2 regions of the Paenibacillus tritici genome follow, and region 2 is predicted to be linked to the other one. Evidence: a T-box and tRNA genes for the amino acid it is inferred to sense, from the RefSeq annotation. Region 2 holds a T-box; the other holds one or more tRNA genes.
The links. The T-box of region 2 lies ahead of KDC22_RS26935 (arginine--tRNA ligase). A T-box ahead of a tRNA ligase gene usually reads a tRNA of that ligase, here a tRNA-Arg.
Positions count from the first base shown of each region.

Region 1: it has a tRNA-Arg gene. The T-box ahead of KDC22_RS26935 (arginine--tRNA ligase) is inferred to sense a tRNA for this amino acid. The anticodon was not compared.

Region 1 is NZ_CP073365.1:982,399-986,995, forward strand. Features, by position in the region: rRNA gene KDC22_RS04150 (23S ribosomal RNA) at 1-1,096, shown strand, start outside; rRNA gene rrf (5S ribosomal RNA) at 1,174-1,290, shown strand; tRNA gene KDC22_RS04160 (tRNA-Asn) at 1,342-1,417, shown strand; tRNA gene KDC22_RS04165 (tRNA-Ser) at 1,422-1,511, shown strand; tRNA gene KDC22_RS04170 (tRNA-Glu) at 1,552-1,626, shown strand; tRNA gene KDC22_RS04175 (tRNA-Val) at 1,743-1,818, shown strand; tRNA gene KDC22_RS04180 (tRNA-Met) at 1,852-1,925, shown strand; tRNA gene KDC22_RS04185 (tRNA-Asp) at 2,001-2,078, shown strand; tRNA gene KDC22_RS04190 (tRNA-Gln) at 2,173-2,247, shown strand; tRNA gene KDC22_RS04195 (tRNA-Lys) at 2,274-2,349, shown strand; tRNA gene KDC22_RS04200 (tRNA-Leu) at 2,366-2,449, shown strand; tRNA gene KDC22_RS04205 (tRNA-Gly) at 2,457-2,531, shown strand; tRNA gene KDC22_RS04210 (tRNA-Arg) at 2,542-2,618, shown strand; tRNA gene KDC22_RS04215 (tRNA-Pro) at 2,777-2,850, shown strand; tRNA gene KDC22_RS04220 (tRNA-Gly) at 2,863-2,933, shown strand; gene KDC22_RS04225 (helix-turn-helix transcriptional regulator) at 3,118-4,071, shown strand; gene KDC22_RS04230 (DNA-binding protein) at 4,247-4,597, shown strand, end outside.
Region 2 is NZ_CP073365.1:6,291,343-6,295,939, forward strand. Features, by position in the region: gene KDC22_RS26910 (DEAD/DEAH box helicase) at 1-150, shown strand, start outside; gene KDC22_RS26920 (hypothetical protein) at 828-1,187, opposite strand; gene KDC22_RS26925 (hypothetical protein) at 1,416-1,721, shown strand; gene KDC22_RS26930 (hypothetical protein) at 1,736-1,876, shown strand; T-box leader at 1,957-2,180, shown strand; gene KDC22_RS26935 (arginine--tRNA ligase) at 2,242-4,212, shown strand.

The DNA of each region.
Region 1 (4,597 bases), 2.4 Mb from region 2:
TGCGAAGCCGTAAGGCGAAGTATACGGGCTGACGCCTGCCCGGTGCTGGAAGGTTAAGGGGAGTGGTTAGGGGCAACCCGAAGCTGTGAACCGAAGCCCCAGTAAACGGCGGCCGTAACTATAACGGTCCTAAGGTAGCGAAATTCCTTGTCAGGTAAATTCTGACCCGCACGAATGGCGTAACGACTTGGGCGCTGTCTCAACGAGAGATCCGGTGAAATTTTAATACCTGTGAAGATGCAGGTTACCCGCGACAAGACGGAAAGACCCCATGGAGCTTTACTGCAGCTTGATATTGAATTTGGGTACGATCTGTACAGGATAGGTGGGAGCCGGTGAGGCAGGAGCGCAAGCTTCTGCGGAGGCGCCGTTGGGATACCACCCTGATCGTATCTAGGTTCTAACCTAGTGCCCTTAGCGGGTACGGGGACCGTGTCAGGCGGGCAGTTTGACTGGGGCGGTCGCCTCCTAAAGAGTAACGGAGGCGTTCAAAGGTTCCCTCAGAATGGTTGGAAATCATTCGCAGAGTGCAAAGGCATAAGGGAGCTTGACTGCGAGACCTACAAGTCGAGCAGGGACGAAAGTCGGACTTAGTGATCCGGTGGTACCGCATGGAAGGGCCATCGCTCAACGGATAAAAGCTACCCTGGGGATAACAGGCTTATCTCCCCCAAGAGTCCACATCGACGGGGAGGTTTGGCACCTCGATGTCGGCTCATCGCATCCTGGGGCTGAAGTAGGTCCCAAGGGTTGGGCTGTTCGCCCATTAAAGCGGTACGCGAGCTGGGTTCAGAACGTCGTGAGACAGTTCGGTCCCTATCTGTCGTGGGCGCAGGAAATTTGAGAGGAGCTGTCCTTAGTACGAGAGGACCGGGATGGACGTACCGCTGGTGCATCAGTTGTTCCGCCAGGAGCATGGCTGAGTAGCTACGTACGGACGGGATAAGCGCTGAAAGCATCTAAGCGTGAAGCCCCCCTCAAGATGAGATTTCCCAGTATGTAAGACCCCTTGAAGACGACGAGGTAGATAGGTTGGAGGTGGAAGTGCAGCAATGCATGGAGCTGACCAATACTAATCGGTCGAGGGCTTATCCAAATACACTAATACACAAATTCGTTTCGGATTCAGTTTTCAGGAATCAAATCCTGAAGCATTTACGCTGTAAATGCCCGTTTGGTGGCGATAGCGGAGGGGTTCCACGCGTACCCATCCCGAACACGACCGTTAAGCCCTCCAGCGCCGATGGTACTTGGACCGAAGGGTCCTGGGAGAGTAGGACGCCGCCAAGCGGACCATCCACACACACTGTGGTATTTTTTTTGCCCTTATTGGTTACATATTCCCTGATAGCTCAGTTGGTAGAGCACTCGACTGTTAATCGAGTTGTCACAGGTTCGAGTCCTGTTCGGGGAGCCACCATGGAGAGGTGTCCGAGTTTGGCCGAAGGAGCACGATTGGAAATCGTGTAGGCGCCACAAGCGTCTCGAGGGTTCGAATCCCTCTCTCTCCGTAGCATTACTTTTGTACAAGCAATACTTTTCACATAACATGGCTCGTTGGTCAAGGGGTTAAGACACCTCCCTTTCACGGAGGTAACATGGGTTCGAATCCCATACGAGTCACCAATTTCTTCTTCGATGAATGGGATGAGAATTCCCTGGGTTCGTTGAAGCATAGGCATCGTTAGGAATACTTCGCAATCTCGTAACGGAGTGGAGAGTATCCCATACGAGTCATACATGGAGGCTTAGCTCAGCTGGGAGAGCATCTGCCTTACAAGCAGAGGGTCGGGGGTTCGAACCCCTCAGCCTCCACCATCTATGATTAACTGAATAGATCTTTACCAATGACGCGGGGTGGAGCAGCCCGGTAGCTCGTCGGGCTCATAACCCGAAGGCCGCAGGTTCAAATCCTGCCCCCGCAATTTATCCCCACAAAGTGAAGAGATGCTCTGTAGCATATTCCGAGTACTTTCCGGGGACCCCAAAGTGCCAAACATGGAACCGTGGTGTAGTTGGCCTAACATGCCTGCCTGTCACGCAGGAGATCGCGGGTTCGAATCCCGTCGGTTCCGCCATTTTTATGGTATTAAGATGTCAGGGTTTGAGCATCCTATATCTCGAAGTATAGAGTATCCACCCGATTCCGTAGTGTTCTGCTAATTATAATATTGGGGATTAGCCAAGCGGTAAGGCAACGGACTTTGACTCCGTCATTCATAGGTTCGATTCCTATATCCCCAGCCATCTATTTTTGATTGTTTTTCTCATGAGAGCCATTAGCTCAGTTGGTAGAGCACCTGACTTTTAATCAGGGTGTCGAAGGTTCGAGTCCTTCATGGCTCACCATTTTCTTGTAACGTGTGCGCGTGTGGCGGAATGGCAGACGCACCAGACTTAGGATCTGGCGTTTCACGACGTGGGGGTTCAAGTCCCTTCACGCGCACCATGTTTTTGCGGACGTGGCTCAGCGGTAGAGCATCGCCTTGCCAAGGCGAGGGTCGCGGGTTCGATTCCCGTCGTCCGCTCCATATAGATTTTGCGCCCTTAGCTCAGCTGGATAGAGCGTTTGACTACGAATCAAAAGGCCGGGAGTTCGAATCTCTCAGGGCGCGCCACTATTACTTCATTGAATTATCAAAGTGTCCTCAAGATTCGAACGAGTTCGTTGGAGCATTGTCTTCGATAGCACAACTTCGCAATCGGATGCGCAGCATCCGTATCTCTCAGGGCGCGCCATTATTACTTCATTGAATCATCGCTTCACTTGTATTAACGGGATGTAGCTCAGCTTGGTAGAGCACCTGGTTTGGGACCAGGGGGTCGCATGTTCAAATCGTGTCATCCCGATATTTCACCTTTGCGGGTGTAGTTCAATGGTAGAACTTCAGCCTTCCAAGCTGATAGCGTGGGTTCGATTCCCATCACCCGCTTAAATATTTGCTGTAGAAGAAGTCCGTCAACCATAATTGGTTGGCGGACTTTTTTGTGTACAGGTGGGAGTTGCAGGAGGTTGCAGCGAGTGTTTTTGCAGACAGTTATCTTCCTGTAGAACTGATATAGTATAGCTATGGAAATCATAGGTGACATTTACGTGGAAGCTAAGGAGCATTCGTTATGACAGACAAGGTGATTCGGATTTTCAAAATTATTAATGCAATTCAGGCCAATCCCGGGATTACTGCGGCTGACTTGGCCTTCAGGTGCGAGGTGAATATTAGAACGATCTACAGGGATCTTGAGGTGATCAGCCATTTTGCCCCGGTTACGAATGAGGGAAGGGGGACGGGCTACAGGTTCATGGGGAAGTTCTTCATGTATCCGCTGGATTTCTCTGAGCAGGAGTCACTCGCCTTCTCGCTGCTGCCTTCAGTACTGAATCAGGATAAGATCCCGCCGGGCTTCCATTCTGCTTACGACAAGGTAATGGGAACGCATCTGAAGGAGAAATCCAGACAGAATGGAATCCTGGAGAATATTGCCGACATTATTCAAATGGGCACCCCGGCCTACCGCAAGGAGAGCCGGAATTTCCTGCAGCCGCTAATCGGGGCGATTCTGGAGCAGCGCAGCATCCGGACCATTTATCACTCGCAATCCCGTAATGCGACTACTGCACGGGAGATTGACCCTTATTATCTGGTCCCGCGTGATCAGCGCTTTTATCTGATTGGCTATTGCCATCTGAAGGGAGCCATCCGCACTTTTCGGATTAGCCGTTTTCAGCAGGTAGAGATGACGGCCTCCACTTTTGATAAGGGGAATTTCAATATTAAACATTACTTAAAAAATACATGGTCGATTAACCGAGGCACCCGGAATATTACGTTCAAGGTACGGTTTCATCCAGAGGTGGCGCGTTACATCAGAGAAGAGGAGTTGTTCGTACACCCGCGGATGAGTGACGAAGGAGATGGTACGATGCTGTTTGAAGTCACCGTTAATAATGAGAAAGAATTCACGAAGTGGGTGCTGCAATATGGCCCTAATGCGGAGATCCTGGAGCCGGAATCCGCCAGAACCGGACTGAAGCTGAAACTGGAGCAGTGGCTGGAGGTGTACCAGCAGTAATTAGATGTTAATTAATTACAAATTTTAGCTAGAATATGTCGAAATGATAAGATTATTATGCTCATTTGGGAAATAAGGGGTTATTTAGAGATATATCTGCCGGGAAATAATTGACCAGAGCCGGGAAGCAGAGTATTATTGGAATATAATGGAATGATAGGAGGCAAGATAGAAATTGCTGGAACTGGATGGGATGAATGAAGACTCTTTGACAGATATGCTTAAAGTTTCGTTTTCATGGGAGAACTGGACAGCAATTCTCGAGATTTCAGATAAGCTCTTTGAACTTGCGGTTCTAACCTACGGCTCCCGTCAACAGGGTGCAAAGAAGCCTTACCTGAAGAAAAATATAGCGTATTACCTCGGCTACAGTTTGTGCATGAAGGGCATTGCCTATCAAAAGCTGGGTAACCTCGCTGAATCAAGAAAGTGTATAGGACTCTATTCGGATATGAGCTGGGTTAAGAATCTGGATCATGATGCTTACGCTGAAGTGGAATACTACAAGAATATTGCTATTGCTAAC
Region 2 (4,597 bases):
ATCCGCCTGGTGGCCCAGGGAACGGTAGAAGATAAAATGTACGAGCTGCAGCAAAAGAAGAAAAACCTGATAGACGAAGTCATTCAGCCGGGGCAGGAGGCTCTGTCCAGCCTGAGCGAGCATGACATCCGTGAGATCCTCTCGCTCTGACCTGCCGGTCTATGGCATGCTGTTACTCATGCCAACGCAGCCTGGGGCTGGTGTATTGCTGCTTGTTGCATTGCTTGCTGCTTGCTGCTTGCTGCTGTACCACTCTGCCATTCTGCTGTATTTTGTACAACAGAACACCTCCAAACTCGTTGAGAAATTGAATCTATTGTACTTCGTACACTAGAATTTCGGGTCAGCGCTGTTTTTGAGTAGAAATCCGGGAATCAAATTTATGAAGTGCAATAGAATGCTTTTCTGAGCGGAAAAGTACGGTTTCTATTGCACTAAGTGCAATCACCTCAAATAGCTAAGGTGTGTTGCGACAGGTTGGTAGAGGCGTGGCTCTGAGATTCTGGGAATGATGTGGCTGGGAATGATGTGGCTGGGAATGTTGTGACTGGAAACGCTGAGGTAGCGAGAAGCTGACACATTGGGCGCAGCAGCACTCCCTATTATCCGCTGGAGGCAGCCTGTCCCGATTGGATGCTTCCAGCAAGTCCGGTATAATCCAAGGTCGACTTATAACTTACTCAAGAGGTGCTTGTTCATGAGCTTTATTCTGGCGCATGGAGACTCAGCCCCTGACTTGCGCCCTGGTATAACGCCAGAGCAGGGACTCTCCTAAGCGATCACGCTTGGAAGAGTCCCTGTTCTTTATATCCTATGGCATTACCAGTCTAATCTTCCGGGTTTAGTTGCTCATGCGAAACCACACGATGAGCATTCACCAGCTGGCCGGTTGATGTTTTGCCCCAGACTGAAATCTCAACGTCCTCTACATCTGCATCTCCAACCGTAAAAATAAATTCATAGCCATCCAGATCGGCAAAATAATTCCGGGTCACCACTTCATTCGGATTAACATTAATAGTCTCACTGACATACAGCGTTCTTGTCGCTCCCAGTACATAACCCTGAATAGTGACAGCGGAGCCTCCCGGCGCATTCCGTTTCAATATTCTTACCGTAACAGTCTGCGTAGGCCTGACTCCGGAAACGGCATTATTTTCAATAGGTCCTGTTGACAAAATTGCCATCCTGTCTCATCCTTCCTGTTGTAATTGGTATTGCTGCCTGTGATACTCCACTTCCGGCAATGATTAATTATTACTTGCACAATCTATTCATATTCGGGCAATGGCATAACGGTGTGGACATAGGTCTGAACCTATTCACCAATATCTGCAGAGACGCATATCTTTTACTAAGGAATACCGCCTATACTGCGCTTCCCATACGAACGCCGAACGGAAGAAGGGAGTCCCATGCCCCCTCCTGGAAAAGGAAAGAAGCCCGCCGCCAAAAAAACTGCGTCCAGCTCCAACACTCAAACGCCGAAAGGGCTTGAATTTGCCGTAGCCGCACTTCTGTTGACCGGCAAGCTGAAAGTTGACTCCATCCAGATGTACACGGACGCCTCCATGTTCGTCAGTCTGGTGGGCAAATATAAAACCTTAAGTGATCTGAGCAATGACAATGTCGATAAGCTGGTCAGCTTCCTCGATAACAACAGCAGCCTTACGCTGAACGAGATCATGACCGCTTTGAAAAAGAAAGCCGACAACTCCTGAACACCTAAACGGAAGTGAAAGTGAGGCACGGGGATATAGACAGTTTTGACGGAGAGGGGTTTGCCGGAGGAATCCTGCTGATTATTGTAATTATGCTGCTGATTTATGGCTCAACGGACATCAAGAATCTGACAGGAGCGCCCAATGATGAGTAATAATAGCCGGAGATCGGCCAGCTGCATCACAATCTGCTATTGCTTTCTGTCAGAAATTCGCTATACTGATAAAAATCCATATTGAATCGATGATCAGGAGAGTAATCGCCCTCAAATCTAGTCCCCAGCGAGCCGGGAAAGTGGAAGCCGGTACAGATTCGGACGATGAAGCGCACCTGTGAGATGGACTTCTGAACCCTAAGAGTAGGAAGCCCCGGCTGAGGACCGTTAACCTGTAAGGTGGCTGAACTGTGAGGTTTAGCAACGAGAGTGGTACCGCGAGCGCATAAGCCTCGTCTCTTTTGAGACGAAGGCTTTTTTTGTCGTCCAATTACATGAATGATCAGGAGGTCTTGTCCATGCCAATGCTAAGTGAGCTTATTCAAGAGAGTCTGAAGCAGTGTATTCACCAAATATCCGTAAGCCTGGGAACTCCCGCCGTCTCTCAGGTGACTGTTGAGCTGGAACAGCCTGCGAATGCGGAGCATGGGGACTATTCCAGTAATATAGCCATGCAATTGGCCCGTACCCTGCGCAAAGCTCCGAACGCCATAGCCGAAATGATCGTCAGTGAGCTCCAAGCCTCAGGCTCCGTAAACGGACTGCTGATGCGAATCGAGGTGGCCGCGCCGGGGTTTATTAACATGTATATGGATTGGCAGGCTTGGGCGCAGACCAGGGATACCTTTGCGCTGCCCCGGAACACCGGCGGGAAGGTGATTGTCGAGCATACGTCTGTGAACCCCAATAAAAGTATGCACATCGGGCATCTAAGAAACTCCTGTATCGGAGATGCACTGGTTCGAATGCTGAGACATACCGGCTATTCCGTCGAGGTGCATAACTACGTGGATGATCTCGGCAATCAGCTCGCTGATACGGTAGTCGGTCTGCTGAATATCCCGCTTGCGGGAGAACATGTGCGCTTCGGCGATTACTGCTGGGATATTTATGCCGAGATCAACAAGGCATACGCGCAGAAGCCGGAGACCGTACAGAAGCGGACCGAGATTCTTCATGCGCTGGAAGAGGGGCACGGCAACACGGCGTGGATTGGCAATCTTGTCGCCGGGCAGATTGTAAAAGAGCATGTGGAGGAGATGCGGAATTTCGGTATAGAGTACGATCTGCTTGTATGGGAGAGCCATATTCTGAAGGAAGGCTTCTGGTCTTCCGCGTTTGACCTTTTGTCGCAGACCGAGGTGTTCGTTCAGGAGCATGAAGGCAAGCTGGCCGGCTGCTGGATTCTGAAGCAACCTGCCGGAGATCATGCTATGCCGGATACGGGAGAAGAACATCAGAAGGATAAAGTACTGGTACGCTCGAACGGGATTTTGACCTATACAGCCAAGGATATCGCTTATCATCTGTGGAAATTCGGTCTCTTGGGCAAGGATTTGAGCTACAGTGAATTTAACAGCGGGTTGTGGACGACTGGCATGACCGGCCAGACCCTTCCGTTTGGACAGGCGGACAAGGTTGTGAATGTTATTGATTACAGACAGGAGTATCCGCAGGCGATGGTGAAGCAGGCCCTCAAGGCACTCGGATTCACCAGACAGGCCGACTCACTGCATCATGTAAGCTATGGGGTAGTCTCGCTTAGTCCAGCTTCTGCAGCAGGGCTCGGCATTGATACCTCCGGCGGCAAAAGCTCCTATGCCATGTCCGGCCGCCATGGAATCGGCATCAAGGTTACCGAGCTGGTCCGGCTCATGGAGGATATGATTGAATCCACCCGTGCGGATAAAAATGGCCTGTCCAGCCGTCTGATCGCCACCGCCGCCATCCGTTACTACCTGCTGCGCTTCAATCTGGGCACAGAAATTGTGTTTGATTTCAAGCAGGCGATGGAAATCTCCGGCAACACCGGTGTCTACCTGATGTATGCCTATGCCCGTGCGCAGCGTGTGCTCAGCAAGGGCGGCGCTGCGGCGGAAGGCAATAGCACCGGTGCAGTTAGCGGCAGCGGGACCGGTGCAGTTAGTGGCAGCGGGACCGGTGCGGTTAGTGGTAGCGGGGGTGACGCGGTTAGTGAAAAAATCAAGCTGCCGCTCTTTCCGCCGCAGCTCGAAGCCGCCGAGCTTGCCTTGCTGAGGCAGCTCAGCCTGTGGCAGGACACACTCTATACAGCCAGTCAGGAGCTTACGCCGAATACGATCTGCAACTATGCCCATGGCCTGGCCTCGCTGTTCAACCATTTCTACTCCTCCTGCCCGATCCTCAAAGGCGGGGAGGCCAGTATCGCTTTCCGCCTCTGGCTGACCCGCTGCTTCACCGGCACTCTGGGCGAGGCGCTGGATGTACTCGGTCTGCCCAAGCCGGACCGGATGTAAGCCTGGGGCTTCTCATCCTCCGAACGCAGAAACAGCCCTCCCGAAGGAAGGCTGTTTCTTGACGTCCCGGAAGGGATGCAGCCCATTCGGGCTGATTGCGAAGTAGTGCTATCGTAGCTTATGCTCCAACGTCCCCGGCTGGCGCCTTGGGTTCTCATCCTCCAGACGCAGAAATAGCCCTCCCGAAGGAAGGCTGTTTCTTGACGTCCCGGAAGGGATACAGCCAAAGTACGGCTGATTGCGGAGTAATCCTATCGAAGCTATGCTCCAACGTCCCCGGCTGGCGCCTTGGGTTCTCATCCTCCAGACGCAGAAACAGCCCTCCCGAAGGAAGGCTGTTTCTTGACGTCCCGGAAGGGATACAGCCAAAGTACGGCTGATTGCG